4 regions of the Chryseobacterium sp. AG363 genome follow, and region 1 is predicted to be linked to each of the others. Evidence: riboswitches for the same ligand, from Rfam matches in the RefSeq annotation. Region 1 holds a riboswitch; each other region holds the start of a gene.
What was found. Region 1 has a riboswitch for cobalamin ahead of DEU39_RS15550 (TonB-dependent receptor plug domain-containing protein). Riboswitches for the same ligand answer to the same signal wherever they lie in the genome.
Positions count from the first base shown of each region.

Region 2: linked by a shared signal. The riboswitch ahead of DEU39_RS19885 (T9SS type A sorting domain-containing protein) and the one ahead of DEU39_RS15550 (TonB-dependent receptor plug domain-containing protein) in region 1 are both predicted to bind cobalamin.
Region 3: linked by a shared signal. The riboswitch ahead of metE (5-methyltetrahydropteroyltriglutamate--homocysteine S-methyltransferase) and the one ahead of DEU39_RS15550 (TonB-dependent receptor plug domain-containing protein) in region 1 are both predicted to bind cobalamin.
Region 4: linked by a shared signal. The riboswitch ahead of DEU39_RS10710 (acyl-CoA thioesterase) and the one ahead of DEU39_RS15550 (TonB-dependent receptor plug domain-containing protein) in region 1 are both predicted to bind cobalamin.

Region 1 covers NZ_RAQF01000003.1:580,899-588,582, forward strand. Annotated here, with positions in the region: gene DEU39_RS24445 (YHS domain-containing protein) at 165-440, shown strand; gene DEU39_RS15520 (SCO family protein) at 427-1,104, shown strand; gene DEU39_RS15525 (superoxide dismutase) at 1,287-1,961, shown strand; gene DEU39_RS15530 (hypothetical protein) at 1,966-2,334, shown strand; gene DEU39_RS15535 (MbnP family protein) at 2,535-3,365, shown strand; gene DEU39_RS15540 (cytochrome-c peroxidase) at 3,358-4,407, shown strand; gene DEU39_RS15545 (transporter) at 4,420-5,367, shown strand; cobalamin riboswitch at 5,459-5,644, shown strand; gene DEU39_RS15550 (TonB-dependent receptor plug domain-containing protein) at 5,754-7,684, shown strand, end outside.
Region 2 covers NZ_RAQF01000005.1:319,882-327,565, forward strand. Annotated here, with positions in the region: gene dnaG (DNA primase) at 1-639, shown strand, start outside; gene clpP (ATP-dependent Clp endopeptidase proteolytic subunit ClpP) at 752-1,438, shown strand; gene DEU39_RS19885 (T9SS type A sorting domain-containing protein) at 1,621-2,724, opposite strand; cobalamin riboswitch at 2,787-2,978, opposite strand; gene DEU39_RS19890 (esterase-like activity of phytase family protein) at 3,204-4,472, shown strand; gene tpiA (triose-phosphate isomerase) at 4,548-5,306, opposite strand; gene DEU39_RS19900 (S9 family peptidase) at 5,359-7,485, opposite strand; gene DEU39_RS19905 (TerB family tellurite resistance protein) at 7,516-7,684, opposite strand, start outside.
Region 3 covers NZ_RAQF01000002.1:538,214-545,897, reverse strand. Annotated here, with positions in the region: gene DEU39_RS02445 (helix-turn-helix domain-containing protein) at 1-633, shown strand, start outside; gene metE (5-methyltetrahydropteroyltriglutamate--homocysteine S-methyltransferase) at 772-3,075, opposite strand; cobalamin riboswitch at 3,254-3,440, opposite strand; gene DEU39_RS02435 (Lrp/AsnC family transcriptional regulator) at 3,636-4,097, shown strand; gene DEU39_RS02430 (LytR/AlgR family response regulator transcription factor) at 4,121-4,888, opposite strand; gene DEU39_RS02425 (sensor histidine kinase) at 4,892-5,914, opposite strand; gene DEU39_RS02420 (hypothetical protein) at 5,983-6,723, opposite strand; gene DEU39_RS02415 (hypothetical protein) at 6,940-7,482, opposite strand; gene DEU39_RS02410 (VOC family protein) at 7,588-7,684, opposite strand, start outside.
Region 4 covers NZ_RAQF01000002.1:2,355,006-2,362,689, reverse strand. Annotated here, with positions in the region: gene DEU39_RS10730 (PadR family transcriptional regulator) at 1-211, opposite strand, end outside; gene DEU39_RS10725 (XAC2610-related protein) at 727-1,428, shown strand; gene DEU39_RS10720 (HD domain-containing protein) at 1,430-2,020, shown strand; gene DEU39_RS10715 (DUF4932 domain-containing protein) at 2,084-3,457, opposite strand; gene DEU39_RS10710 (acyl-CoA thioesterase) at 3,632-4,015, opposite strand; cobalamin riboswitch at 4,130-4,310, opposite strand; gene DEU39_RS10705 (hypothetical protein) at 4,345-5,145, opposite strand; gene DEU39_RS10700 (ATP-binding cassette domain-containing protein) at 5,176-5,838, opposite strand; gene DEU39_RS10690 (GEVED domain-containing protein) at 6,251-7,339, shown strand; gene DEU39_RS10685 (endonuclease MutS2) at 7,408-7,684, opposite strand, start outside.

The DNA of each region.
Region 1 (7,684 bases):
AGCTTTCATTAGTAAACCATTAAAGATGCATTCTATAATTCAAATGAACCATTGTAAGCAATAAGAAATACATCAGTTCTTCTTGAGAATTGTTGTGCTTTTTTCAGACTTGTATATGGTATCATAACTTTATTTAACATTATTAATTTCAATTTAACATTAAAATGAAATCTCCTATAATTTTGACTGCCTTGCTGTCAGTATCATTACTGTCGTGTGCCAAGGAAACTCCTCAGGTAAAGCATGCAAGCCACATGGACTCCTCGGGGAAGAAAATAGAAAATGTACAGGTAGTGAACGAAGAAGATCCTGTCTGCCACATGAAAACTGCCGGATCTATAAAAGATACTGCTGTGTATAAAAATAAAACGTACGGTTTTTGCAGTGTCTCCTGCAAAGGTGAATTCAAAAAAAGTCCTGAAAGATATGCCCAAAAATAAAAAGACCAAAAATAAAAGTAAAGTGATCATACCCATTGCGGTATTTGCATTGCTTTTCCTGGGAATAGGTGTGGGAATGGGGTATTTTAAAAAGAACCTTTATACTGTGATGAAAGTTCCGGACTTTGAACTGACAGATCAGAACAGTAAAAAAGTTACCAATAAAGATATGCTGGGAAAAGTATATCTCGTAGAATTTTTCTTCAGCAAATGTCCTACGATATGCCCGGTGATGAATACCAATATGAAGGCCATCCAAAACCAGATTAATGATCCCAACTTCGGCATTATCTCCATCAGTATTGATCCGGAAAATGATACGCCTGAAGCTTTGAAAGAACATGCGCAAAGAATTGGTGCAAAATCTCCGAACTGGCATTTCCTGACCGGAGACCGTACCTATATTGGAAAACTTGCGGATCAGTTTAATATCTACGTAGGTGATAAAGAAGATGAAGGAGAAAGCCTGAACCACAGCGGAATGATTGCGCTGGTAGATCAGGAAGGAAATATCCGTTGCAGATACAACAAGGAAAATATGCCTATTCTGTATTACTCAGGACTGAATTATGGAGATCCGGAAGGTAAAACACCAATGCTGACAGGAAAATATCACCCGGACAGAGAAATTCTGATTGAGGATATTAAAAAATTATTGAAATAGAGAGGAAGGGAGCCGGAAGCTGGAAGTTATTCCAGACGATGAAGCTCTAGCAGTTTTTTGAGATGGCTGTAAAAGGAAATAGAAGTTGAAGAAGTTAGGCTATAACATCAATTACTTCCAGCATCGATCACCCATCCTCCCGCTTAAAAAGAAAACATTGTTCAACCATAAACAAAAAAATTATGAAGATTTTGAAAATAGCTGCTCTAACTGCAGTTTTCGCGGCCCAATTTACAATGGCTCAGTTTAAGCAGACGCCTCTCCCTTATGCTTATAATGCTTTGGAAGGAAATATTGATGCCCAAACGATGGAAATTCATTATTCAAAACATGGAGCAGCGTATGCTGCTAACTTGAATAAAGCTATTGCTGGAACTCCACAGGAAAAAGAAACTTTGTTTCAGATTCTTTCCAATGTTTCAAAATTGCCTGCTGCTGTAAGAAATAACGCAGGAGGACACTACAACCACGAATTGTTCTGGACGGTTCTTACACCTCAGAAAAATACACAGCCTTCAGCAAAATTAGCAAAAGCTATCACTGAAACTTTCGGAAGTATGGATGCTTTTAAGGAAAAAATGTCTAAGGCAGGTGCAGACCGTTTTGGTTCAGGATGGGCCTGGCTTTCTGTAGGGAAAGATGGAAAACTGTTTGTTTCCTCTACTCCTAATCAGGACAATCCTTTGATGGATGTTGTAGAAGAAAAAGGAACTCCAATCTTCGGAATTGATGTATGGGAGCATGCTTATTATTTAAAATATCAGAATAAAAGAGCAGATTATCTTACCGCGATCTGGAATGTTACCAACTGGAAAGAAATCAGCAGAAGATATGATGAAGCGATAAGCAAGAAATAATCTGATGAAAATATTGTACAGCATACTTTTTACCTTCTATATGGTGCTAAGACCTTTAGTGCCCGTGGTAGAGTATGCTGTAAATTATGATTATATCGTTAAAGTTCTCTGTATCAATAAAACCAGACCGGAGGTTCACTGTAACGGAAAATGTTACCTGAGTAAAGAGCTCGCCAAAGCCAATGATTCAGAATCTTCACCTTTTCAAAAAATAAAAAACTCAGGACAGAAAATTCTTGATACCTATATTCTTCCTGAAACTACAACGGTCAACACTACGGAAAGACGTCAGTTTTTCAGTTTCAATTTCACTTACGAAACAGCTTATTCTTTTCTGTTTCTTACCCATATTTTCAAACCACCGGTTTTTTAAGTTAAACTATCACTATTCAACCAAAAAAGTCACAAAAGCTTACTCAATTAAAAATCAAAGATTTTTAAAAAGTTTAAGTGCTCTTCTGAACATAATACGTATCACTTAATAAACTTAAGTGTAAGAACTTTTGTGCTTTTTGTGGTAAAAAAACAATGCTGTTACAGCCATTCAAATTAATTTAACTTAAAAAATCAACAATGAAAATTTCTCAATTTTTATCGCTATTCTTTATTGCCTTTACTGTATTCTCTTTTACAGCCTGCGAAAGCAGCAGGGATGATGAGAACTCACAGGATACTACGCCTGGAAAACTTCAGATCAAATTTGAAAACGGATTTAACAATGTAGGAGATATCGTATTGAATCAAACGGTTCAGACTTCTTCCAATGGTCAGAAACATAATTTTTCTGCTTTGAAATACGTCATCAGTAATATTGCATTGATAGACGAAAACGGAAACGAATTTAAATACAACGAAAATAATCCTGACAAAGGAGCTTTTATCGTAGATCAGGCAGATGCGGTAGCCGGAATTGTTTATCTTAATCTGGATGGCGTTCCGAAAAACAATTACAAAAAAATAAGATTTGGATTAGGTGTGAGTCAAAAAGCGTATTTGCTGGGACAGGACGGACAGGCTGAATTCTGGACAAAAGCCAAGCAGAAGGGAATGTCCTGGTCATGGGCTGCCGGTTATGTATTTGTAAAACTGGAAGGGAAATACGGTACAGATTCTCCTTCAAAAGAATTTATGAATCACACAGGAAATATGGGAAATACTGCAGCCAACAATACTCCTGATCTTTATCGCGAAATTACACTGAATCTTCCGACAACAGCAAGGGTAACGGCAAAAATTCGTCCTTCTGTCCATATTCTGGCAGACCTGAACCAATTTTTGAGCGGAGATAGGACACTTACACTTAGCACAGCCAATGATATGCTGATGGGTTCAAACCAGCACCTGGTAGATGTTACCAACAATCTTACAAAAATGTTTAAAGTAGACCACGTTCACAATGATTAATTTTTTTGTTAAAACGATACTGGTTCTGCTTGTATTTGTATTGAGTTGCATTTCATGTTCTGATGAGGTGATTCAGCCATTGGAAAAAGATGAAGCCTACAATCTTGAGTTTCCTTCTTATTTTCCGGAAATGACTTTTGATACATCCATTAATCCGGTGACCAAAAATGGAGTGGAGCTAGGACGAAAATTATTCTATGAAGGTAGACTTTCAAGAAATAATACCATTTCATGCGGTTTTTGCCATATTCAGGAAAATGCTTTTACCCATCATGGTCATACGGTGAGCCATGGGGTAGACGACAGAATCGGAATCAGGAATGCACCGCCCATTCAGAATATGGCTTTTTTGAAAAGATATATGTGGGACGGAGTGATTCACAATCTGAATGAGCAGCCTATCAGCCCGATTACTGACGTCAATGAAATGGACAGCTCCATACCGGAAGCTATTTCGAAAATAAAAGATGACCATAAGTATAAAAAACTGTTCAGAGAAGCTTATGGAGACGAAACCATTACCGGAGAAAGAATTTTAAAAGCATTATCACAGTTTATGGCTTCTTTAATTTCTGCAGATTCAAAATATGACAGATTCAGACAGGGAAAAGAACAATTGACTTCAATAGAATCCCAGGGAATGACTTTGTTCGGGCAGAAATGTGCTTCCTGTCATAGCGGAGAGCTGTTTACGGATGAGAGTTTCAGAAATACCGGAATGTATTACAATACAGAATTCAAGGATGCAGGAAGATACAGAGTGAGCCTGAATCAGGTAGATTGGATGAAATTCCGTGTTCCGAGTCTGAGAAATGTAGAATATACCGCACCTTATATGCATGACGGAAGGTTTTATACATTAGATGCGGTTCTTAATTTCTATTCGGATCAGGTAGAAGATAATGTCAATCTTGATCCTCAACTTAAACAGAATGGTCACATAGGAATTGCCATGAACAGTCAGGAAAAACAATCCATCATTGCGTTCCTGAAAACATTATCAGATAAAAGTTTTATATCCAATCCAAAATTTGCAGAATAATTTATAAAAAACATGAAGAAGATTATATTGATAGTAAGTTTGATCGTGTTTAGTCAGTATCAGGCAAAAACCATCAGAGACAGTGCTTATGTTGCTCCCGAAACGCTTAACAGATTCGATTTTGATGATGATTGTGATGCCTGTGGCTGTGCAGCAGGAAATGGATCTTCCGGCTTTGAATCTTTGCTGAATCCACAGTTTATCGGAATCAAATACTTTGCACAGCATTACAAAGCCAAGGAAAACTTATTTGTAAAAGACCTCACGCAGGATCAGTATTTCAATACGTTGCAGCTGTGGGGGAAGATTCCACTGACTAAAAAACTAAGTGTTTATGCAAGTCTGCCCTTCCATTTCCATGAAAAGAAAACGATGCAGGGAGATATCAGAATCAATGGAATAGGAGATTTAAACCTGATGGGAATTTACCAGCTGATGAGCTCTAAAGATAATTTCCATCATCTGAGCGGAGGTTTGGGCTTGAAAATTCCACTCGGGAAGTTTGATGAAAAAGGGGCATCCGGTGTCAACCCAAGCTTTCAGCTGGGAACCGGAAGCTGGGATTATCAGGCCGCTTTGAATTATAAGTTTCAGAAAAATAAAGTAGCTGTACTGGTCAATACAGATTACACCATTAAAACAGAGAACAGGAAAAATTACCGTTTTGGAAACCAATGGAACTATGCAGCAACAGGTTTTTATCAGGTTGCAGGAAATGAAAAGTCCATTTTTTCTGTAAAAACAGGGGTTCAGGGTGAAGTCTACGCTCAGAACAAACAGTTTGATGAGGCACTGCCGAATACTGCTGGTAGTGCTTTGTACGGAAAACTGGGATTTGAAGCCTCTTACAAAAAGCTGAGCCTGGGAAGTGAAATCATGCTTCCCATGTACACGCATCTGGCGGGAGGAGATATTGAAGCTCAATCAAGATTCAGTATTTTTCTGAATATTGGAATTTAAAGCGACACCCCCAATAAATGATGTTAAAGCTCCTTCGGGAGCTTTAATTGTTTATAAATCATGATTTTAGTTGGGGATTAGGAATAATTATTTATCTTTGCCGGAATTTGGTGAGCCGTAAAAAGCTCTTAAAAGGGAATCCGGTGAAAATCCGGGACAGACCCGCTGCTGTAAGCTCCGCACCAAAGTTTTTGAAGAATATATCCACTGTTTTTTAATGGGAAGGATTTCAAAAATGGAGTAAGTCAGAAGACCTGCCAGAAAAATAATCGTTTGACGCTTTCGTGGAATAAAGCTTAGGACATCAATGATTCTGTGCAGTGACTGCTGTGCTTTGTCGTTGTATTCTTATATCCATTAGCGTCTTCATTACCCTAAATGAGCTAATGGCGGCAAAACTAACTACTTCTGCAATTCATAAAGCTGTTTTCACACTACTGGTGATCACATCTCAACTTTTGTCTTCCCAAACCAGGAAGAAAGACAGTCTTCAGGAAGAGACCATTAAAGGAATCAATCTTTACAAAAAGAATTTTAAAGAAATCCTTCCTGCACAAACCCTACAGGGCGAGCAGCTGGAAAGACTGAACAGCCATTCCGTTGCAGATGCTTTACGATATTTTTCTGGTGTTCAGATCAAAGATTATGGAGGATTGGGTGGTTTGAAAACCATTAATATCCGAAGTATGGGAAGCCAGCATGTAGGGGTTTTCTATGATGGAATTCAACTGGGGAATGCCCAAAACGGACTGGTAGACTTGGGAAGATATTCTTTGGACGATCTGGAAGAAATATCATTGTACAATGGTCAGAAAAGTGAGATCTTCCAGCCAGCAAAGGACTTCGGCTCTTCAGGATCTATCTATTTACAGCCTAAAACTCCTGTATTTAAAGGGAATAGGAAAACCAATCTTGTTATAAGAGCAAAAAGTGCATCTATTGATCTTTTTAATCCTTCATTCCGATTGGAACAGAAGATTTCAGACATGGTTTCTGCCAGCTTCAGTGGAGAGTTTATGCAGAGTGACGGAATTTACAGATTTCGGTATGCGAAAAAATATCCAGACGGGCAGCAGGCCTATGATACCATTGCAAAGAGACAGGATTCAGATATTCAGGCAAAACGTTTTGAAACTTCTTTAAACGGAACTTTAAATAACGGAAGCTGGAATATCCGTGGCTACGGTTATATTTCAAACCGCGGAATGCCGGCTCCTATTGTGAACGGACGTTTCGGAGGAAGAGGAGCGAGACTTTCCGATGAGAATTATTTTGTACAGGCCAATCTGAGAAAAAAGCTGTTTCCGAAATTTGAAACGCAGCTGAAAGCAAAATTTGCTTACGATTATACTCATTTCATGGATACGGTTCGTTCGCAGTCTATTATTTATACCGATAATACTTACATCCAAAGGGAACTTTATCTTTCTTCATCCAATATTTATTCAATTACTCCCAATTGGGATGTCAGCCTGAGTGGAGATTTTCAATACAATAATCTGGATGCTAATCTGGATAACTTTTCTTATCCTACCCGTTACACTACATTGGTAGCATTGGCAACAACCTATCAGTGGAACAGATTCAAAATCCTGGGAAGCCTTTTAGGAACTTTTACTTTTGAAGAAGTAAGAAAAAATAAAAGGCCCGGAGATGCCAGAGAGTGGACACCTGCCGTATTTATGAGCTATCAGCCGGAAATCATTCCGGAACTTACTCTAAGAGCTTTCTATAAAAGAATTTTCCGACTTCCAACCTTCAATGATCTGTATTATACCAACATCGGAAATACCTACCTGAAACCGGAATTCACCAATCAGTATGATCTAGGATTTACCTATCAGAAGAATTATACCAACCGTCTCTTTAAAACCTTTTACGCTAAAGTAGACGGCTACTACAACAAAGTACAGGATAAGATTGTAGCTGCACCTAACGGAAGCATGTTCCGCTGGCTGATGATGAACCTTGGAATGGTTGAAATCATAGGAGCTGATGTGAATGTACAGACTGAATTTCAGCTGGGAAAAGTAACTCTTAGACCATTGCTTTCCTACACTTACCAAAGTGCCAGAGATATGAGTGATCAGGAAGATACTTTCTACCGCAATCAGATTCCTTATACACCATGGCACAGCGGATCTTTCAGCCTGATGGCAGATTATAAAGACTGGAGTTTCAATTACAGTGCCATGTACGTAGGAGAAAGATATGATGTGAATCAGGACAATATTCAATACAATTACGTACAGCCCTGGTATACTCATGATCTGTCTGTTCAGAAAAAATTCAACTGGGCGAATCATCAGTTTAAAGT
Region 2 (7,684 bases), on a different contig from region 1:
AAAGAGAAAACATCCGCTCCAAAGATGGAGGTTGTGCCTTTGGATCAGGAAAAAGAAGATCCTTTTCTGTATGATGTATTGTTCATGGAGAACAAACTTGTTGAACACATGCTGGCATTTGGAGATATTATTCTGAAACGTAGAAATGAACAAGGAGAAGAATATCAGATTACAGTAATTGAGGAAATTCTTCATCATTTTGAAGAAGAGCAGTATGAATTTTTAGTTAAAGGGAATGAAATCATTATTACTCAGGTGAGGGAAGGAATTCAAAAAGATGAGTTGAGAAGTGGAAACTTTTTTGTATCTTTTATGGACGAAGAAATTACCACAAAGGTTGTAGACGCTCTGATCCCGTTGGATGAGCTTGAAAACTGGGCTTCCAGAAATATTTATCCTCCCAATTACGGTGATAAAGTGGCAGATCAGATCAAGGGAGATGTTTTGCTGCACAAATTCAGATATATTGATTATTTAATCACAGAAACAGATAAAGAGCTGGATGTGTACAGGGATACTGATGAAGGAAAGTACTATGAGCTTATCAAGAAAATTACGCTATTGAAACAAGCTTCCATGCGATTGAGTAATATCATTGAATATTCACCTATCAAAGGAATCTATGGTAGAAAACGGTAATTTTTAAGTCAGTTATTTTAATATTCTGTGACAAAAAGTCCTATAAAATTTTAGGAATAAATATTGTAATTTAAACTTCGAGAATATTTAAAAAATAATACATAATAGAAATATGGACATTAAAAAAGAATTCAGAGATTTCTCTGTAAAACATTTAGGAAACAACGGTTTGGTTACCGATCAGTATATGGGAATGTATGGGCCTACGAATCTTACTCCGTACATCATGGAAGAGAGAAGATTAAACGTTGCTCAGATGGACGTTTTCTCCCGTCTGATGATGGACAGAATTATTTTCCTTGGAACAGGTATTGATGATCAGGTAGCAAACATCGTTACGGCTCAGCTTTTATTCCTGGAAAGTGCTGACCCTTCAAAAGATATTCAGATCTACATCAACTCTCCTGGTGGTAGTGTATATGCAGGTCTAGGTATTTATGACACCATGCAGATCATCAAGCCGGATGTAGCGACAATCTGTACAGGTATGGCTGCTTCAATGGGAGCTGTATTACTGGTTGCCGGAGAAAAAGGAAAACGTTCTGCGCTTAAGCATTCAAGAGTAATGATCCACCAGCCTTCAGGAGGTGCTCAGGGGGTTGCTTCTGATATGGAAATCAACTTGAGAGAGATGTTGAAACTGAAGCAGGAGCTTTATGAAATCATCGGTCATCACTCAGGACAAACGTATGAGTGGGTAGAAAAATCTTCTGACAGAGATTACTGGATGACTTCTGAAGAAGCTAAAGGTTACGGAATGGTAGATGAGGTTTTACAAAGATCCACAGAGAAAAAATAATTGATGATAACATCATCAGAAAACCGCACCAATCTGGTGCGGTTTTTTTGTTGGATTATATTTTAATCACTCATTTTACATTCGCTGGAGGGGTGGCAATAATTCAAAGAATTTTTGACGGGCGGTTGTAACAGTATATTTTATCCATATCCTCACAAAAAAAGCGCCTTGAGGCGCTTTCTCTATTTCTTAACAATCTTATGTACCGTAGAACTTTCAGCTGTTTTAATCTCCACAAAGTAAACTCCTGAGTTTAAAGAATGAATATCAATCTTAGTAACCTGAGAAGTCATTATTTTTTGTCCTGTCACAGAGTAAATATTCACTTCTTTCAGTTTCTCAGCCGTTTCAATCTGAATGAAATCACTTGCCGGATTTGGATAAATATTGAATTTTTTCTTGGTCACAGAAGAAATTCCTAAAGTCAGCTGTGCCTCGGTGGGGGTAAATGGTCTTCTTTGCCCGAAACTTAATCCAAACCAGTCATTGTTACTCAGTTGAATCTGAGAAAGATTGGCTTTTGTTTGCCAGCTTGATAGATCTTTTCCTTTATATAACTTCCAGCTGTCTGATCCGGAAGTATTTCCAGTAAATGAATTCAATGTTAAATTAGTAATCTGATTATTCGCTGATGCAAAATTGAAATAGGAAGCTTGAGACTGGATCAGTTGTAACGCCTGTTCAGCAGTTATGCTTCCGTTATATTTAATTCCAAAAACAAAAGAATTGGCATTTCCGTTGGCATTATCAGTTCCGAAATCAATAACGACAAGACTTTTATTAGTTCCGCTTCCTACCCAGTTTGTAACCTGCGAGGGAACAAACCAAGCAGAACTGTAGGCTGGAACTGGTGGGGAAGGCATTGTAGGAGGGGAAAAACTATAAGAAGCTCCATACCATCTTCCGTCCACTAAAAGATCATTGTTCACACCATTATTGAATGCCATAGTTGATGGAGTGTTTCCTGACCAGGTTGACCAATAGTCGTCAAGGCTGGGAGTATGATGATTGTAATTTAAACTGTACAGAAATCCGGATGGTATTTCAATTTCCATTTTAGGTTCTGCAGCGGCAATAGCAGTAATCATGTCTTCCATGGTTAAGCCATTTCCGTCAAAACGGTATCCCCAAGCATAAGAATTTGGGGTGCTGTCATCATTAAAGTCTGCAATGAAATATGCTTTTTTAGAACCGGTTCCTACCCAAAATTTAATGTCGTTTTCTGTGAATTGGGCCGACAATACCTGCATGCAAAGCAGTAAGAAAAAAAGATAGATTTTTCTCATGATATAATTAATTTAAAGTTTTATTCCCGAAACTTATCTTCAGAGCAGAACTAATTCTTTCTCTGAATCTGGTGTTTTAAGGCAGGTCTCCTGGCTCACATCTTACAACTTCCTTCCCGGATTTTCAGATCCAGTGGTTTTTGTGCAGTAAGTTTAAACAGTTTACAGTTGCGGGTACAGCTCAAGATTTGAATATTATTCTCACTTGATTCCCTATTAATGAACATTGTTCAGCCTTAAAACGCTGCAAATATATCATATAAATTGATAAGTCCGTTTTGTGAATTATTTTCCTTTAAAAAAAATGATTTTCAAATTGATTAATAATTTGGTTGGATTGTCGGTTTTTCATTTTTAAATAGATTCTTTTCTTATTTATCTTCAATGCATTCTGTCTGTTCAATTGTTAAAAAACAATTATCATTGTATTTAAGATCAGTTTACAATCAAGTCCTATTTTCGCAGCCATAAAATAGCATATGAAAAAATTACTATGTTCTGTGGGTATACTGGCTGTATTGGCTTCATGTAAAAGTGATGACGATATCGCAATGGTTAATCAGGATATTAATTATTCCAAACTCCCTCAGGAGTTTCCATTTTCAAAACTGACTACGATAAACGGAGTGGATGTTATCAACGGAGGTTTTGGATCCGGAGCTGCGGCTCATCCTACCAGAAAAGGCGAATTCTATGTCATTACCGATAGAGGACCTAACACCGACTTGCAGAATGGGAAAAAGTTTCTTACTCCTAATTTTACTCCAACCATTATGCATTTTAAAATCAATGCTGACGGAAATGTAAAGGTCATCAAATATATTAAACTTAAAAATCCATCCGGACAGCCTATTACCGGACTTCCAAATCCTGTTGGAATGGGGAGCACAGGGGAAGTAGCATATGATGCTTCCGGAAATGTCTTAGGTACTGATCAGTATGGTCTTGACAGCGAAAGTATTGTTGCTGCCGCTGACGGTACATTCTGGGTTTCTGATGAATATGGACCGCATATTGTACACTACAGTGCTGATGGAATGGAGATGGAAAGAATAAGCCCGATCGGAGTAAATACAGGACCAAGAAAATTACCTGCTGTTTTAGCGAAAAGAAGAGCCAACAGAGGAATGGAAGGACTTTGTATGAGCCCGGACGGAAGAACGCTGGTAGGAACCATGCAGTCGATGATGTATGTTCCCAGTAAGGCATTGGCTGCCAATAAAACTTTAACGAGAATTGTCACATTTGATACGGTTACAGGGCAGACTAAACAGTTTCTATATAAGCAGGAAGGAGGAGCTTCTGATTCAGTGTGCGATATTACCGCATTAAGCAATAATGAATTCCTGGTGATTGAAAGAGATGGAAATTTCGGTTCTCAGGGAGGAATAAAAAAAGTATACAGAATCAATCTTAGCAATGCAACAGATGTAAACGGAGCCGATATCACCGATGTGGACGGAATGAAAGTTAACGGAAAAGCTTTAGAGCAATGTTCATGGGATGAAATTACCAATGCCGGAATAAAAGCTGTTACCAAAACATTAGCCGTAGATCTGGTAGCAAAACTGGGTTATGAACATGATAAATTCGAGGGAATTGTTTATTTAGGAAATAATAAACTGGCTGTTTTCAATGATGATGACTTTGGAGTAGTGGATGATGGAAACGGAAATCCAAAAGCTAAAATTTTGCCTAAAACGGGTAAAGTAGACAAAGGAACAATGTATGTAGTCGATATTCAATAATTAGATTTTTTTAACGGAAAAGCGGCGGAATCGAAGATTCCGCCGCTTTTTATTGGATAATATATCAATCCTCTATTAATTAAAAGCTTCAATAATCTTAGAGAAATCCTCTAATTTTAAAGCTGCTCCTCCGATAAGACCACCGTCGATATCCGGCTGAGAGAAAATTTCTTTTGCATTGTCTGGTTTTACAGAACCTCCGTAAAGGATAGAAACCTCGTCAGCAACTTCCTGTCCGTATTTTGAAGCAATAATATTTCTGATGTGAGCGTGGATTTCCTGAGCCTGCTCAGGACTAGCCGTTTCTCCGGTTCCTATAGCCCAAACCGGTTCATAAGCAATCACTACTTTTTTGATTTCTTCAGCAGAAAGCGTGAAAAGAGCTACTTCAGTCTGGTTTTTTACTACCTCAAGGTGCTGTCCTGCTTTTCTCTGCTCAAGAGTTTCTCCGTTACAGTAAACAGGAATAAGACCTTTGTCAAGAGCTAATTTGATCTTTCTGTTACAGTGAGAATCTGTTTCTCCGTGATATTGTCTTCTTTCAGAGTGCCCGATTAGTGAACCGGTTGCATCAATGGATTCCAGCATATCTGCAGAAATTTCACCAGTATAAGCGCCACTTTCATACTCGCTCATATCCTGAGAAAATACTCCGATTTCATCCTTTTCAAAAACGTCTTTTGCCATCATCAAATACAATGCTGGGGGAGCAATCCAAACCTCACAGTTCGTTGCATTGTTGTTTTTATAGCTTAGTAACTGAATCATTAATTGTTGTGCATCAATTACATTTTTGTTCATTTTCCAGTTTCCTGCAACTATTTTTCTTCTCATAAGATTTAAATATAGATTTATTTATTTTTTAATTTTCTTTTTGCAAAACTTATTACTTAGTAATCCCTTCCAGTTTAAACATGAAAGCATATACCAAAGCTACATCCTTCAGATAATCAAACCTTCCGGAAGCGCCACCATGGCCATATTCCATATCTGTTTTCAATAACAGTACATTTTTGTCCGTTTTCATATCTCTTAGCTTGGCAACCCATTTCGCTGGTTCAAAATATTGTACCTGAGAATCGTGTAATCCTGTTGTTACCAAAAGATTCGGATAGTTTTTCTTCTCTACATTTTCATATGGAGAATAAGATTTCATATAAAAATAAGCTTCCTTATTATTGGGATTTCCCCATTCGTCATACTCATTGGTCGTAAGTGGAATACTAGTGTCTAACATCGTATTCACTACATCTACAAATGGAACCTGTGAAATAACACCATTCCATAAATTAGGACTCATATTGGCTATAGCACCCATCAGTAAACCACCTGCACTTCCTCCCTGAGCGTAAAGATGCTTAGGTGAAGTATATTTTTCTTTAACCAGATACTCTCCGGAATCGATGAAATCGGTAAATGTGTTTTTCTTTTTCATCATTTTTCCATCTTCATACCACTGTCTTCCCATTTCCTGACCTCCGCGGATATGAGCAATTGCATATGCAAAACCCCGGTCCAAAAGGCTCAGTCTGGTGCTGCTGAAACTGGCATCCATAGAACTTCCATAGGAACCGTAAGCGTAGAGTAGAAGAGGGTTGTTCCCATCTTTTTTGAACCCTTTTTTATAAACAATGGAGATTGGAATTTTCGTTCCGTCTTTTGCTGTGGCAAAAAGTCTTTCCGTTGTATAATTGTCTTTATTGTAACCTCCCAGAACTTCCTGTTGTTTTAAAAGAACTCGTTTTCCGGTTTTTAAATCCTGTTCATACTGAGAACTTGGTGTAATCATAGAAGTATACCCAAAACGGAAATTATCCGTGTTATATTCAGGGTTATCCAGCGAATAAACAGTATAAGCAGGTTCATCAAACTTTAAAAACTCCTTTTTTCCTGTTTTTCTGTCATAAATTACCAGTTGGGAAAGTCCGTTTTGTCTTTCACTGAATATCAGATAATTTTTAAATGCAGTAACATCCTCCATGAGAACATCTTTTCTGTGCGGAATAAAATCCTTCCAGTTTTCAACTCCCGTTTTATCTAAAGGAGTTTCTACAACCTTAAAGTTAAGAGCATCTTTATTGGTTGTTACCAAAAATTTATCTTCAAGTGAAGTTACATCATAAAGTACATTATTGATCCTTGGCTGAAAAATTTTGAAATTTCCGTTAGGATCATTGGCATCCAGATACCTGGTTTCAGAAGAAGTGGTAGCACGGGAATCAATCAGGATAAACTTATTGTTTTTTGTTTTTCCTACACTGATATAGTTGGTTTTATCTTTTTCTTCATATACCAGAATATCTTTACCGGAATCTGTTCCCAGCGTGTGTCTGAAAATTTTTTCTGTTAAAAGAGTCTCAGGATTTTTAGAAGTATAGAAAATTGTTTTGTTATCATTGGCCCATGTTGCAGAACCTGTTGTATTTTTAATACCAAGATCCGTGATTTCTCCTGTAGAAAGATCTTTTAAAAATAATTTGTACTGCCTTCTGGAAACATCATCCACTCCGTAGATCATTTTTGTATTATCCGGACTTATGCTGAAGCCTGCAGCAGAATAATATGGATGACCTTCTGCCATTTTATCTACATCCAGAAGAACTTCTTCCGGAGCAGTAAGGCTGCCTTTCTTCCTGCAGTATTTAAAATACTGTTTTCCGGTCTCTGTGCGGCTGTAATAGTAATATCCGTTTCTAAAAACAGGTACAGATTCATCCTTCTCCTTGATTCTGGCCTTCATTTCCTGGAAAAGCTTTTCTCTGAAGGGTTCAGTATCCTTCATCATGTCTTTCCAATACGTGTTTTCAGCCTTTAAATAATCAACAACTTTGGTAGAATCTTTTCCTTTTTTAAAATAATCAATCATCCAGTAATAAGGATCATTAACCTTATCACCGTGGATTTCTCTGATATGTTCCTGCTTTTCTGCAACAGGAGTCTTCATATTGGGAAATGTCTGAGATTGAAATGTAGATGCACTCATTACTAATAGTCCTAGATAAATTTTTTTCATGGTATTTTTTGGCTTGGATCTGTTCTTAGATTATAGTCCCCAAAGATTTTTCAACAGTACGTAGAACGTATGTTCCTCTTCCGTTACTTTATTGTCTGCTTTGATCAGTGATTTTGCAAACTGAACAAATTTCACACGCTCGTCCTCTGTAGAATCTTCGTGGAAACATCTTGCATGGAATTCAAAATGATCTTTCCAT
Region 3 (7,684 bases), on a different contig from region 1:
TATTCTGCAAGGAAAAACAGTTTATTGAAATTCGCAAAATATCCACCCAAAAACGGGGAAATCAGAACCATATCCATCTATTTTGACGATGCCATGCTTCATGACTTCAGCCGTGAGTATGGATATCAGGCAGAAAAAAAGGACAATGTCCAGGCCTATATAAAACCGGAGCAAAAGGCATTACATTCTTTTATGTACTCATTATTACCGTATGAAGATCTTCCTGCTTCTGAAGAAATACTGAAGCTTAAACAAAAAGAAGCTCTCCTCTTACTGTTGAATTACGATCCCGGCCTTAAGGATATTTTGTTTGATTTTTCCGAACCCTATAAAATAGATATTGAATCTTTTATGAATAAAAACTTTCATTTCAATGTCAATGTAGAGCGTTTTGCTTATTTAACAGGGAGAAGTCTGTCTGCATTTAAAAGGGATTTTCAAAAGATATTCGGAATTCCGCCAAGACAGTGGCTGCAGCTTCGGAGATTAAAGGAAGCCCATTTTCTGCTTACCCAAAAAGGAAGATCAGTTTCTGATATTTATCTGGATCTTGGGTTTGAAAATCTATCGCATTTCTCGTTTGCGTTTAAAAAACAGTTTGGCTATCCGCCAAGTGCTTTACAGGCAAAATAGTTCAGAAACACATGTTTATTATAAAACACAATAGTAAAACTTTACTTCAACAACATTTCACCGGATTACCATAATAAATCGTGCCATGAATATCATGGCACGATCTGAATAATTGAATCTAATTATTTCTAAAGTTTTTTAAAGTGCATATTCTATTGAAGCTTCTTTAGCAGCGGCAACCATTGCAATTAAAGCTTTTTCAGTTTCTTCCCAATGTCTTGTCTTCAGTCCACAATCAGGGTTTACCCAAAGTTGGTTGGCAGGAATGACATTCTGAGCCTTTCTCAGCAATTCAATCATTTCTTCTTTTGAAGGAACTCTTGGTGAGTGAATATCGTATACTCCAGGACCAATTTCATTCGGATATTTGAAATCGGCGAAAGCATTCAGCAGCTCCATCTGAGAACGTGAACATTCTATGGTAATGACATCTGCATCCATATCGGCAATGTTTTCAATAATATCATTGAACTCAGAATAACACATGTGAGTGTGAATTTGGGTAGCATCTTCCACTCCGCTTGCTGAAATTCTGAAAGCTTCCACTGCCCATTTCAGATAATTCTGCCAGTCTGTTTTTCTTAATGGTAGTCCTTCTCTGATGGCAGGTTCATCAATCTGAATAATTCTGATTCCTGCTTTTTCCAGGTCCACTACCTCATCACGAATTGCCAAAGCAATCTGCTTACAAGTTTCTGAACGAGGCTGATCATCACGTACAAAAGACCACTGTAAAATCGTAACCGGACCTGTCAACATACCTTTTACCCATTTTTCAGTCTGAGATTGGGCATATTGAGACCAATACACCGTCATCGGAGTCGGGCGGGAAACATCACCGAAAATCACAGGAGGTTTCACACAACGGCTTCCGTAGCTTTGTACCCAACCGTTTTTAGTGAATACAAATCCTTCCAACTGTTCCCCGAAATATTCCACCATGTCGTTTCGTTCAAATTCTCCATGAACCAATACATCAATTCCGATGTCTTCCTGCCAGCGGATTGTTCTCTGCGTTTCCTGTTTCAATAAGGTATCATATTGTTCTGCAGTAAGCTCTCCTTTTTTAAATTTTGCTCTCCAGCTTCTTACTTCTGTGGTTTGAGGGAATGATCCGATTGTAGTGGTTGGAAATAATGGTAGCTGCAATACTTCCTGCTGTTCTTCTTTACGGATTTTGAAAGTATTTATTCTCTGAGCATCTTTTTCAGTAACTGAATTCACTCTCTGTTTTACCTGATCATTATGGATAAGAGAAGAAGTTCTTCTGCTTTCAATGGCTCTTTTATTTTCTTCAAATGCTTCAAGAACCTGTTCATTTTCCGTTCCGGATGCCAGTTGTTTAAGCGTTACGACTTCCTTTACTTTTTGTTTAGCAAAAGCCAGCCAGTTTTTAATTTCAGGATTAAGATTAGTTTCAAAATCAAGGTCACAAGGTGAATGAAGCAATGAACATGATGGTGCAATCAGAATTCTTTCAGATCCTAATTTCTCAACAGCTTTTCTGATGAAAGACAATGATTTTTCGTAATCATTTTTCCAGATATTTCTACCGTCGGTTACTCCTAATGAAAGGCTTAAGCTTTCCGGAATAACATTCAGAATATCATCTAACTGTTCAGGATTTCTCACCAGATCAATATGCAATGTATTCACCGGAAGGGAAACAGCAATTGATGCATTATCTTTTAATCCGTCAAAATAAGTGGCAACGATAAATTTCAGTTTCGGAAAACGTTTTCTGATTTCGGCATACACAGAAAGATACGTTTCTTTGGCTTTTTCTGTTAAATCCAACGCCAGAAAAGGTTCATCAAACTGAATCCATTCCGCACCCTGGTCTTGAAGTTTGGTTAAAATCTCTGTATAGACTGGAAGAAGATTTCCAGCCAGATCCAATTTATCGAAGCCTTCTTCTTTTTCTTTTCCTAATAACAGATAAGAAACCAGTCCGATAATCACCGGTTTTGCATTGATTCCCGCTTGTTTTGCTCCGGCAAATTCATTGAAAATCTTATCTGAGCTCAGTTTAAACTGTTGATTTTTATAAAATTCCGGAACGATATAGTGATAGTTGGTATCGAACCACTTGGTCATTTCCATGGCAGTGATATCCAATCCGTCTTTCTGATATCCTCTTGCCATTGCAAAATAAAGATCCAATTCAGTATTATTCTTTTTAAGCACCACTTCATGGTAACGTGTTGGAATGGCTCCTACTACAAGGCTCATATCCAACACCTGATCATAGTATGAAAAATCATTACACGGGATAAGGTCTATCCCTGCTTCTTTCTGGATATTCCAGTTTTGGTTACAGATAGTTCTTCCGGTATTCAGAAGTTCTTCCAAAAGGATTTTACCTGACCAATACTGTTCGCAGGCTTTTTTGAGTTCTCTTTTGCTACCAATACGCGGATAGCCAAGGATGTGAGTTTGCATTTTTTAAAACTTTTTAATTAAACTTATTGGGAAAGTTCTTTAAAAGGCTTCGTAATGTTTTATCGGAAGAAGTTTCAGGAAAGTCATGACATAGCAGACAGCGTAATTTCCTTTACAAAAGAAAATACCCGAATCCGATATATCATCTGTATGACCCCAAAGCTTCAGACCGCGAAAGCATTGTCAATTCAGTAAAGGCAGGTCTCCTGACTTGTAACAGTTTCCGTCATCCTTCCCGCTTTTGGCAGTGGATCTGCAAGGACAGAAACCTTTGGTGTGTTACTTACAGTTGCGCGACAGCTCGTGATTTGCACACGATTCCCTATTAATCTACGTTAAGTAAAACCTTTTCTGTTTGATGAAGTATCTGTAAAGAACTGTACTTTTACCTTTAACTATGGTCATCAGTAAAAGTTTTTAATTTTGTGTAAAATTAGCAATACAGAATAAAAATACAATTATTATCAAATAATTAAGCAAATTAAACTTTTAAAAACAAAAATAAAAGCATAAAATTCTGTACATTTGAATGTTTTAATCATTTAAAAGAATAATATTCTGTGGAACAATTCGATGATAAGGACTTACAGCTGCTAAGGCTGCTCCAGAAAAATGCTAAACTCACCGTTAAGGAACTTGCGAAAGAGGTAAATCTTTCTACCTCACCTGTTTTTGAAAGGGTAAAAAGGCTTGAACAGGAAGGTTTTGTTAAAAGATATGCGGCCGTTCTTGATGCCGAAAAACTGAATCGCGGATTTACGGTTTTCTGCCAGATCAAGCTCAAAATTCACGACAGATCGGTAGGTTATGATTTTGTAAAGGAGATTTTAGAAATCGAAGAAGTTGCCGAATGTTACAATATTTCCGGGGATTTTGATTTCCTTCTGAAAGTTCAGGTACGGGATATGAAGCATTATCAGGATTTTGTATTCAATAAGCTTGGATCTGTGGATTCCATAGGGAGTACCCACAGTACGTTTGTGATGGCTGAGGTAAAGAATAACCATGGGCTGACTATTTAATGGAATAAAACCGGAAAACCTATTTATTCTTCAATCCATTTTCTGAACGAGGAAGTATTGCTTTGGCTTGTGACAAGATGATCTTTCTGCCCTTTTATCTGAACGGAAAGTGTATTTTTATTGTATCGCTCTATTCTTTCAATATGATGTTTCTGAACAAGCTCACTACGGTTGATCCTGAAAAAATCAGAAGGATTTAACTGCATTTCAATTTCTTTTAAAGTAGATTCATTCAACAGATGTTTTTTTCCTGCTGTATCAAAAGCAAAAACAACTCCTTCTTCTGCTCCAAAGAAAGAGATCTCTTCCGTATTGATAAAATAAAGCCCCTGATGTGAACTGACAGTGAATCTTTTCTTATAATTTTTCTGTGTATTGTTGTTGTTCAGCATTTGCTGAAGTTTTGCCAAAACATCTTGTGGTTCTGAATGAGTTTTTCCTAATAAAAGAAATTTATCCCATGCTTTTTGGAAACGGCTCTGTGAAAAAGGTTTTAATAAATATTCAATTCCGTTGCTTTCAAAGGCATTCATCCAGAACTGATCATACGCTGTGGTGAAAATAACCGGACATGAAATATTCACCTGATCATAGATTTCAAAAGCATTCCCATCCAATAGTTCAATATCGGAAAAGATCAGATCAACAGATGAATTTTTTAAGAAAACAATAGCCTTTTCTACGGTATCAATTTCCGCAACAATTTCAATAGGAGTTTCCAGTCCGCTGATGAAACGTTTTAATTTGTTTCTTGCAGGAATTTCGTCTTCGATGATTACTACTTTTATCATATTTTATGCTGGAATTATAGGAATGGTAACTGAAAATTGAGTTTCTGTTTTTAAAATATTTACCTGCTGATCTGTTAAAAGTTGATATTGTTCCTTAAGATTATTTAATCCTCTTCCTGATGTCTTTTTACGGTTTCTTTTAGGGATTACATTACTCGAAACGGTTATTGTCTTGTCTATTTTTAGTGTGATCTGGACAGGTTTATCAATAGTACCAAGGTTATGTTGAACCGCATTCTCAAGTAACAATTGTAATGAAAGCGGGATGATATAGCCTGATAATTTAACAGAATTGATTGTTAATAAATAAGCATTTCCGTATTTGTATTGTATCAGGTTAAAATATTTCTGTGCAAAAGCCAGTTCTTCTTCCACGGACACTATTTTTTTATCGGAAACATCTAAAACATACCGGTATATTTCTGCAAATTCATTCAGAAAATCTGAAGCCTTGTGCTTGTCTTCTTCTATTAACTGATCCAGAATATTGAGATTATTAAATAAAAAATGAGGATTAAGCTGGGTTTTCAGTTGATTAATTTTACTTTCAGACAGGGCATGATCATATAGAGCCAATTGTTTCTGATTTTCTGTATTTTTTTTGTAGTAACGGTACGCCAGAAAAAAACTTCCATAGATAAAGCCTCCTATCAAATCTGAAAAAGTAGAAAGAATAACAACTTGCTGATTAAAATTTTTCTCAACTTTCCCAAAAATAAGAGCAATCACAAAGCCTATTATTTTCATCACCAAAAGATAGGTTAGCAATGAAAAACTGAATATTTTCAGGATTTCGGCTATACTGAACGTTGATGATTTCTGCCAGTTTTTAATGAAAAAATCAATGACAAAAAACAGAATACAGGAACTGATGAGTGTAACAACAGCCGCTTCCGGAGTGAAAATATACCAATCCAGTGTTCGTCTTATTCCTATACGGGTATGGATAGACTGTACATAGGCAAACAAAAGGATAAACAGCAGGAAGTATCTGTTTTGATTAATCTTTTTTAAAAGGGTTTTCATTGGTTTTATGAAGGATCACTTTTTTACAAAAATAGCCCTATATTTTTACAGGGCTGTTTTTTACAATATTATTTTTTCTTTTCAGGAAATGATGCGGTAACATTTCCGTTATCATCTAAAAAATCCAGTTTGGCTTCATTATTTTTATCTACACAGAATCTGGCTCTTGGTTTTCCTTTGCTGTCAAATAAAAACAGTCCGTTATGTTCATCTTTGGTTTTCCCAAGCATCATTCTTGGTGCTCCTCCGATAAGTCCCTGCTGTTGATATTCTTTGTATTTTTTCTGTGCAGCTTCAGGATCTTTCATCTGATCCAGCTCCGCAAAGATTTCTCCTGTTTTTATTTGTGATTCTTTTGAAGGACGATCATTGAAATAAAGCCCGCTGGACACTACTCTTTTGTCACCTTTCTTATAATCCTGAGTCAAAAGCTGCATGACCTGATCACCATCATACTGGTCGTAAGTTAGAGATAACCCTGAACTGTGGCCGTTCTGATTTTTCTGTCCGTCATAGATAAAACCTCCGCATTCGATTCCTTCTTCATTGAAAAAGAGCATACCGGAACGTTTCTTTCTTGTTTTATTGGTGGGCCTGCTGTTTATTTTTTCTTCTCCTGTAGGAAATTTTCCGACATTGGTAATGATCATTTTTACCGTACCGTCTTTTTCGACGATATTGATTCTTTCCACATCTATTTCAGTAAACTTCTGATTTCCGGATATTTTAAAGGCTGAAGCAGTTAAAAATACAATTCCAATGGCTGCTGTAAAGGCAAATGTTCTTAAAAAAATGAGTTCTCTGTTCATACTGTTATCTTGTTAATTGTTTTTGTTTTGACAGGTCAAAGCTATGATAACCCTGTCTGCCATTCAATCAGAAAACAATGAACTAAGGAAATAAAGAAATGAATGAAGCACTTTCATCATTGAGTATTTTATATCCTTCTTTTTTCGTAACTGATCCGGTAAATAAAAACACCCATCAAAAAATGACGGGTGTGATATGATGGTAATTTTCAGCAATTAATTAGCTGCCGGATCAATAAGCGTTGGTGTTAAACCTAATGATTTCAACAGGTTTTTATTGTCAAAAAACAATGTTGCATAATGTTTTCCTTTTTTAAAAACAAGTTTTGATCCATCTGGAAATTCACTGTCAGCTCCTAATTTTTGCGTTTTAGCATTGTATTTAGTGAACCTGGTTTTACTATCCTGTAAGGTACTTTTATTCAGCACAAGGCCAAAAGGAAGCCCTTCCACCACTAAAGATTTATTGTCTGAAGCTGCGAAAAACATCTCATTGACAGCATTATCTTTTCCAAGACCACAATAAAGTTCCAGCCCTGTTTTCATTGGCCATTTTGCATATTTTTCTTCGTTGGCATCTTCATAAAAAACAGTTTTTACATTCAGTGCTTTTGATATTTTATCGGGTGTCTGTGGGAAGATAAATTCTGAATTTTTGTCCAATAAAGAATTCAAAGCGGCTGTTTTTTGTGAAAATGCAGTCACACTTAATGCCAGAAAAAAGAGGGTTACAATGAAATTGAATGGTTTCGTCTGCATGAGAATATTTTAAAATTTTAATAATTTGATGATTAAAGGTATTAAAATTACACAATTTGTGTGATATAATTCTATGGTGAAACCTTATCTATAAAATTCCCGATTTTACTTCTTTTGCTGCAAATTGAACACCGTCCCAGCAGGATCAGTAATCCAGTGCATGTTGTCAGGAAGTTCTTCAATCTCGTCACAGGTTTCCACA
Region 4 (7,684 bases), on a different contig from region 1:
CTGTAGATTCTTCCCATCTGTAAGAGAGAAACTCTCCGTTTTTAAGTCTTGTAAGAAGAGGGTAGAGGGTCCCTTCCACTACATCCAGTTTTCCTTTTTTCAGTTCGTCAATAAGATCAGAAACATACATTTCACGGTTATTGATGAGACTTAGAATACAGAATTCCAGAATTCCTTTTCGCATTTGCGCTTTGGTATTTTCGGTATTCATCTTTGATAAGTTTTGTTAATTAGTTATATTTTTAGAAAAATGCCCCTAGCTAGTTGAGCCTATTCTAATTTTACATTACAAAGATATGTAAATAAAATGGTATTATGCAATACAAAGTAGTGAAGTTTTTAAAATAAATTGTTTAAAATATTGAAAATCAATTAAATAAATTTTATCTTGAATTTTACGTAAAATGAATTTTAACAGAAAATAGCTCAGAAATCTTTAATTTTTAAATAAAATTGATAGAAAAAATGATCTTTTATTAATTATTACCCATTACTCATTACAGATTACTCATGTCATAGCCCCGATAGCAGCGGTTACCCCACAGCAGCTATGGCTTTAGGCAGGAGCGAGGAGTATGAGCGGATAGCGGGAAACAGCTTCTTATCTATGAATACACTTTTATTGAAAGGGTAATTCTGACAGATAATGAGACCGGGATTTTGAGATCGCTATTATGATTCGTATTTTTGTTAGCAATAAAAACACCTAAATCATTTACTATTACCATGAATATTTTGAATAAGTACTGGCACTTATCGGCATTTCTTTTATTAGGTCCCTTATGTTTCGGGCAATATCAGTTTGATGTTAAAAATGTATCAAAAAGTTATGATGCTGTCATCCATGTAGAAAATTGTTATGATGACAGATGCGGAGGAAAGGGAACGGTGGAATTGTTTGATCATAAAAACAGCAAAGTACAGACTTTTGTTTCAAAGGATCTGGTTTTATATACAGAACAAGGTCAAAAACCGATCCAGGGGAAATTGATCCCCCTTTTAAAAGATCAGCGTGCCGTAATTATAGATGACTTTAATTTCGATGGAACGGAAGATGTTGCCATAAGGAACGGAAATATGGGAAATTATAGCGGGGCATCTTATGATGTATATGTCTTCAACAAGACAAGATTAGGGTTTGTAAAAAGTGATGAACTTACAGAGCTGGGTTCAAACGGTCTGGATATTTTTGATATTGATGCCAAGCGTAAACGTCTAATTTCTTATGGAAAGTCCGGCTGCTGTGATATTTTTACATCAGAATATGTTGTAATTCCGAATAAAGGACTTGATAAAGTCTTTGAAAAAGAAGAGGATATGAGCATTGAAGGTAGTGTAAAAGTGACCACTAAAGAAAAGATAAATAATAAATGGATTACCAAAACAAAGGTATATCCGTCTGATCAATATAACAGAAATAAGAAGTAAGATGAAAATTCAGAAAGAGATCGATTTTATTCTGGCAGTAGATGCACTTAAAAATGTACAGCGAAGAAATTATAATGCAGACGATTCCCGGAGAGAGAATACAGCGGAACACTCATGGCAGATTATTATTCTGGCTCAGATCCTTTATCCGTATGCTAAAAACCGTGCAGATATTGATTTGTTAAGAGTGATAAGAATGCTTTCCATTCATGATCTTGTGGAGATTGAAGCCGGAGACACTTTTATTTTTGATGAAAAGGCAATGGTAGGAAAGTTCGAAAGAGAGAAAGCTTCTGCTCAGAAAATCTTTGGAATTCTGGATGAACCTTTACGTACAGAATTCTTTAATTTATGGCTTGAGTTTGAAGATGAGAAAACTCCGGATGCTATCTTTGCATGTGGAATTGACAGAATCATGCCGTTTATCTTAAATTCTCATACTTCCGGAAAAAGCTGGACTGAAGCTGGAGTGACAGAAAGACAAATTCGAAATATGCTTGAAAATGCAATCAGCAGAGCATCTGATGAAATGGGAGAGGCTTTTGAGTTTTTGCTGAACAGAAGTCTGGAAACAGAAAAAGTACTGAAATAATTGAAAAAAGAAGACCCTGCCCGTTTATTGGGCAGGGTCTTTTTATAGATCATCTGAAATGTTTTAAGAGGCTAGTAATAAGTAATTGTCGGGATTTAATAAAATTCCCTTCTTTGAATAAAATCCAGCCATACTGTTATGTACATAAAATCCCAGTACAAAATTTTTATAAGAAGTATCCAGGCTGAATTTCACTTCTTTCCCGTCTTTAGACCAGACCGGATTTTTAACGATAATGATGGTATTGCGGGTTTCTTTTCCATCAATGTATTCATATAATTTGAGCTGAAGAGTCTTTGTTTTTTTCATAGGCTCTGTGAATTGTACCACGATATTATTGAGATCAGTTTTCTCAAAGTCTTTATTATTGGAATTGACAACGGAAGGCTGGGAAATTTTGTTTCCTGTTTTCTTCGTCCACTTTAATAATGGAATATATAATTTTTCCAGATTCTTTTCCTTTTTATAAAGCTCTATAAGCTTCTCCGAGAATAAATTCTGAGCAATAAAACCGCGTCGGATATTCACTTTATGATAAATCGCCGAAAGACTGTCTGTTTTTTCTTCTGGAAATTTTTCGTTGATGAACAAATCGTAAACTGCCCATGTCATATATTCATTGAATGAATTTATTCCCGGGTATCCTGATTTTTTATCCCAATTCGTAAGGTTGAAGCTTTCCGTTATCTCCTTTGAGTACTGATCTGAAATAGGATTTACATACCCATGATCGATTTCTGAAAATACGGTGTGATTATCAAGAATCCTTCTTGCGAGATTACCTTTTAAATTTCCAAGGATAAGATCTTCTCCGATATTTGGAAAGTCTACAGTTAAGGAGCTATTGATATCCCTGTGGCAATTCTGTCCGCCTACCAAAGGAGATATGGCAATAATGTATTTCTTATCTGTTTCATTGGCTGGTCTTTTTGCTATTTTATCCAAAAAAGTATAAGTATCATTGATGTAATAATACTCTTTGTAATTGGCAATTAAAGTATTGTAAAACGACTGATGATTTTTATAAAAGGTTCTGTAATTTGATTTCTTTACAAAATCATTGATGAGCTCCAGATTTTCATCTACTTCTTTAGGACCAAAGGAATTGAAAGGAAAATCTCTTTTAAGTAAGCCTTTTTCATCAAAAGAAAATGCATAGAAATCAGTTCGGAAGCCTAAGAATTTTTTCCAATCTTTTCTTGAATAATTTACTTTTTTTAGTAAAGGATGATCTTTTACAGGCTCAAAATACGTAATGATTTCATCATAATACGGTGGGATTTTCTGTACGTCATAAGGATCTGTTCTGCCATATTCAGTGAGGGCCAGAATAATATTTCCTAATTCGTAACTTTCTGAAAGTTCAATTTTAACGTCTTTTTGTGCTCTTAATGTAATGGATAGGATAAGGGTAATGATTACAATAATCTTTTTCATGAAATATCGGTTCTTCTATAGTTTTTAGTGACAGCAATGTAAAAATAATTTTTTTGCCATGCTAAAAGTAAATATAAAAACAAATGAACTCCAATTATTCTTTGGTTGAGATATACTATGTTGTGTTGAATGGAAAAGTTTCGGGCGGCCAGAGGCCGCCCGAAACTTTATTGTTTATAGTATTTGGATTGGTTTCTTGAATTCGTCAATCGCTACAAAAGTAAAATCACCAATAATTGCTTTTTCTCTTTCATAGGAATACATCTGCTCGGTGTAAATTTCAACGTTTACTTTCATACTGGTTTTTCCCACGTATGAAACTTTCCCGATCAGCTCAACGATGGTTCCGGCAGGAATAGGTTTTTTAAAATCGATCTTGTCACTGCTTACCGTTACCACTCTTTTTCTGGCAAAACGGGTTGCTGTGATAAAAGCTACCTCATCCATCAGCTGCATCGCTGTACCTCCAAAAAGGGTATCATAGTGATTGGTTGTGTTAGGGAAAACCGCTTTAAAGATTCTGGTTTCGGATGCTTCAATTCTTTCTTCTGTAGTCATATATCATTATTAATTAAAGCGATAGGAAATGATTGGAAACAACAGAATAATAACAGGAACTTATAGAATTCCTGAAACAATCCATCAGATCAATACAACTTCAAATCGCGAAAGTTACATGTTTAAGAAAAAGGCAGGTCTCCTGACTTGTAACATCATTTATCTCCTTCCCATGCCTCGCACAGTGGATCTTTGATAAAGACTTCAGTTACTTACAGTTGCGCGACAGTCCGTGATTTTCACACGGTTCCCTTTTAATCTGCAGTGATGCAGAACCAATTTCTGTGATGAATAAGCGTAAAAACTTTTCGAATGCAAAAATAATGAATTTATTCCGGATTATGGTAAATAATCTGGCTGATTACTCTTCCTTTCTTAATCGTCCAGAGAGTAGTGTATCTGTTTTCCCCTGAACCGTTTATCATATAAAGAAAAATATTATCGTTGTCAAGTGAGGTTACTCCAACGTTTTCAAAATCCATGGTAGGCTGGAACATATTTTTGATGGCTTCTCTTACAAAAACAGATCCTCTTCCGGGCTGCTGTACTCTGATGGATTTGATTTCGGTCATACCTTCCGGAAGGTCATTTCCAATTCCCCATGGTTTTACTTTATCAATGGTAAGAATTTTTCCTTCGGCATCTTTTTCCTTTTTACGGTATCCTGCATTGGAAGGATAAATATCAATCACCACTTTGCTTCTTTGTGCAGTAGGAACCTTAGGATCAGAATTGTCAGTAAAAATAAGAGATCTTCCGTTTTTAGATTTAGATGGAGTGTAGGCAGGAAGCTGGTCTACATAAGCAATACGCCCTTTATTTACCATTCCTTCTTTATCCAGAGTTTCATACCGTACAAAAGGTTTGTCGTCATCCTGTTTCTCCGGATATTTGATCCAGATCCATTCTGTTTCTCCGGGAGCAGGTTTTACATAAACAAATACATCTCCTTTACGCATACGGATCTTGTCTACAATTTTTCGGTAATCGTCTTTATGTACACGTACGTTGGCATATCCTTCTTCAGCTTTTACAACTCCAAAAGGAACTTTAGTCTGCCCTTTTACAAAAGCAATAGATAAAATACTGAAAGCGGATAAATAGAATGCTTTATTTATGAAAGTCATCATGAAAATTTTTTGATCCCTCAAATATATAAATTAAATGCTTTTCGGAAGATAATTATACCGCTGCAGTTCTTTTAAATCTTGTATTTGTTTTAGATAACCTTCACGCAGAAGAAATATTTGGTGTGAAATATCAAGAACTTCCTGATAATTATGATCAGAAATAATGAATCCCTTATACGCAGACTGTTCAATGATTGCAGTTTTCAATGCTGCAGAAATTTTTGGAGAAAGGCTATGGAAGGGTTCGTCCAGTAAAACAAAATCAGCTTCAGAATAAATTATCATTAAAGCTTCAATGACTCTCTGCTCACCTCTGGAAAGATTTTTAGGTTTTTCTGATAAAAAAGGACGGATCAGATCTGAAGTCAATAACAGATCTGTATTTTTCTTATTGCAAAAAAGAGGAATTAAGGTTTTAATGGTATTGTATTTCGGTAAGAAAATATCCTGTGGCAGATAAGCAATTCTGTTTTTTCTATCGGAAAGGCTTTTCAGAATTTTGTCATTGTATCTTATGAACTGGGTATCACTACTGACAGTTCCAAAAATAATTTTTAATAATGTTGATTTGCCAACACCATTTCTGCCCAGAATTCCAATAATCTGCCCGGTTTCACATCCTAAATAAATATCCCGAAGGATATTATTATCTTTAAAAGACTTGGTTATGCTGTCAATATGAAGCTTGCTCATAAAATTCCTGTTATTATTTTGACAATCACACAGACAGCTACCGTGAATCCCCAAAGGAAACTTCTGGAAAACCCTAAATTGGCATAAAAGTAATATTCATTTTTAAACCGGAGTTCATATATAAAATAATGAAGAACAGGAGATATTAAAAGAAAACTCAATCCAAAGTTCTCAATATTGAAAGAGGATAAACAAGAAGCTAATAAAGAAAATATCAAGGTGGGAATTATTATTTTTTTATAAAAAATCCAGAGAGTAGAAATACTTTTGAACATATATTAAAGCATAGAGTTTCTGTGTGTTTTACACTTTATTGTCAAAAATATTAAAAAATACAATGCTATATGGAGAAAGTATAAGCTATATTTGAAAAAATACCCTATTTTTCAAGGAAATTTTAAAACTGATAAACATGACCAAAAAACTACTTTTTGTATTCTCTTTTATGTTGGGAATTTCAAGCCTTCAGGCAACCCACAAAATAGAAGAAGAACCTCAATCTTTATTGTACTGTGATACCAATGCTCCAACAGGAGTTCAGATGTCGAATATAACACTTACTTCTGGAACAGTTACCTGGACTGCAGATCCTAATAGTCCGGATAATATGATAAGATATAGAATACCAGGAACAACTTTCTGGATGACGGGTACACCCGTATCGGGTCAAAACTCTTTCACAATTACAGGTTTGCAACCTTGTACAACGTATGAAGTACAGGTAGTGAAAGTGTGTACAACACAGGGATTATGGTCTGATCCTATATTTTTTACCACTACCATTAATTATTGTGCAAGTGCTTCTACAGATACCACGATGATGCATATTTCCAATGTGACCGTAAATTCTACAGGAGTTACCTCTCCAATGGTAAGCGATTCCGGACCTTCCAATTATATAGATTACAGAAGTGACCTAAGCCGTAGAGTTAAGTTTTTTATTGGAACTACAGGAAATAAGCTTTCAGTAACCAATACCTGGACGGGAACTCCAGGCACAACAACAGTAACGGCGTGGATAGATTTTAATGCAAACGGAATTTTTGAATCCAACGAAAGAGTGATGGTGGCCAATAATGTTACTCAGGCTGCTCCGGCTGTATCTGTATTTACGATTCCAAGTTTGGCAGCAGTGACACTATGCGGCGTTACCATGAGAGTTATCTCCAGTCAAACAATACCTTTAGATGCCTGCAGTACATTTACCTATGGGGAAGTTGAAGATTATGGAGTAGATTTAATCAATCTCACCCTTGGATTGGAAGAATCAGGAAAGTCTGTAAAACCTGAAATTTATCCTAACCCTGCCTCTGATGTCTTAAATATTTCAGGGATTTCAGAAGCCGCCGATTATGAAATTTATAATATTGCAGGACAGAAAATTGACGAAGGAAAAGTTTCAAATCACCATGTAAACCTTAACCATTTATCAAAAGGAGTTTATTTTATCCAGTTGAAAGATAAAGAAAAAGTAACCCGATTAAAATTCATTAAGAAGTAAAAATAAAAAAGAGAGAGTACCTTCTGGTGCTCTCTCTTTATATTTGCGTTAATTTAATTTCTTATTCATTAAATTCTTTCAAGTTCATCTGCATCAATCGTAGTTTTGAAAGTTCCGTAATTGACAATCACTTTATTTCTGGAAATTTTTTCAATGGTTCCTACACTGGTGCTTCCGGTAATACGAACACGCTGTCCGATTTTCATCCACACAGCACGGTCGGTTTTGCGTTTCTCTTCCAGTTTTTCATTGGTTTCAGCAATTTTTTCAATAACCTCTTCCTTTTTCAGCTGTTGAGTGATTTTTCTCTTAACAACCTGAAGGCGTTTGGTTTCATCCTTATCA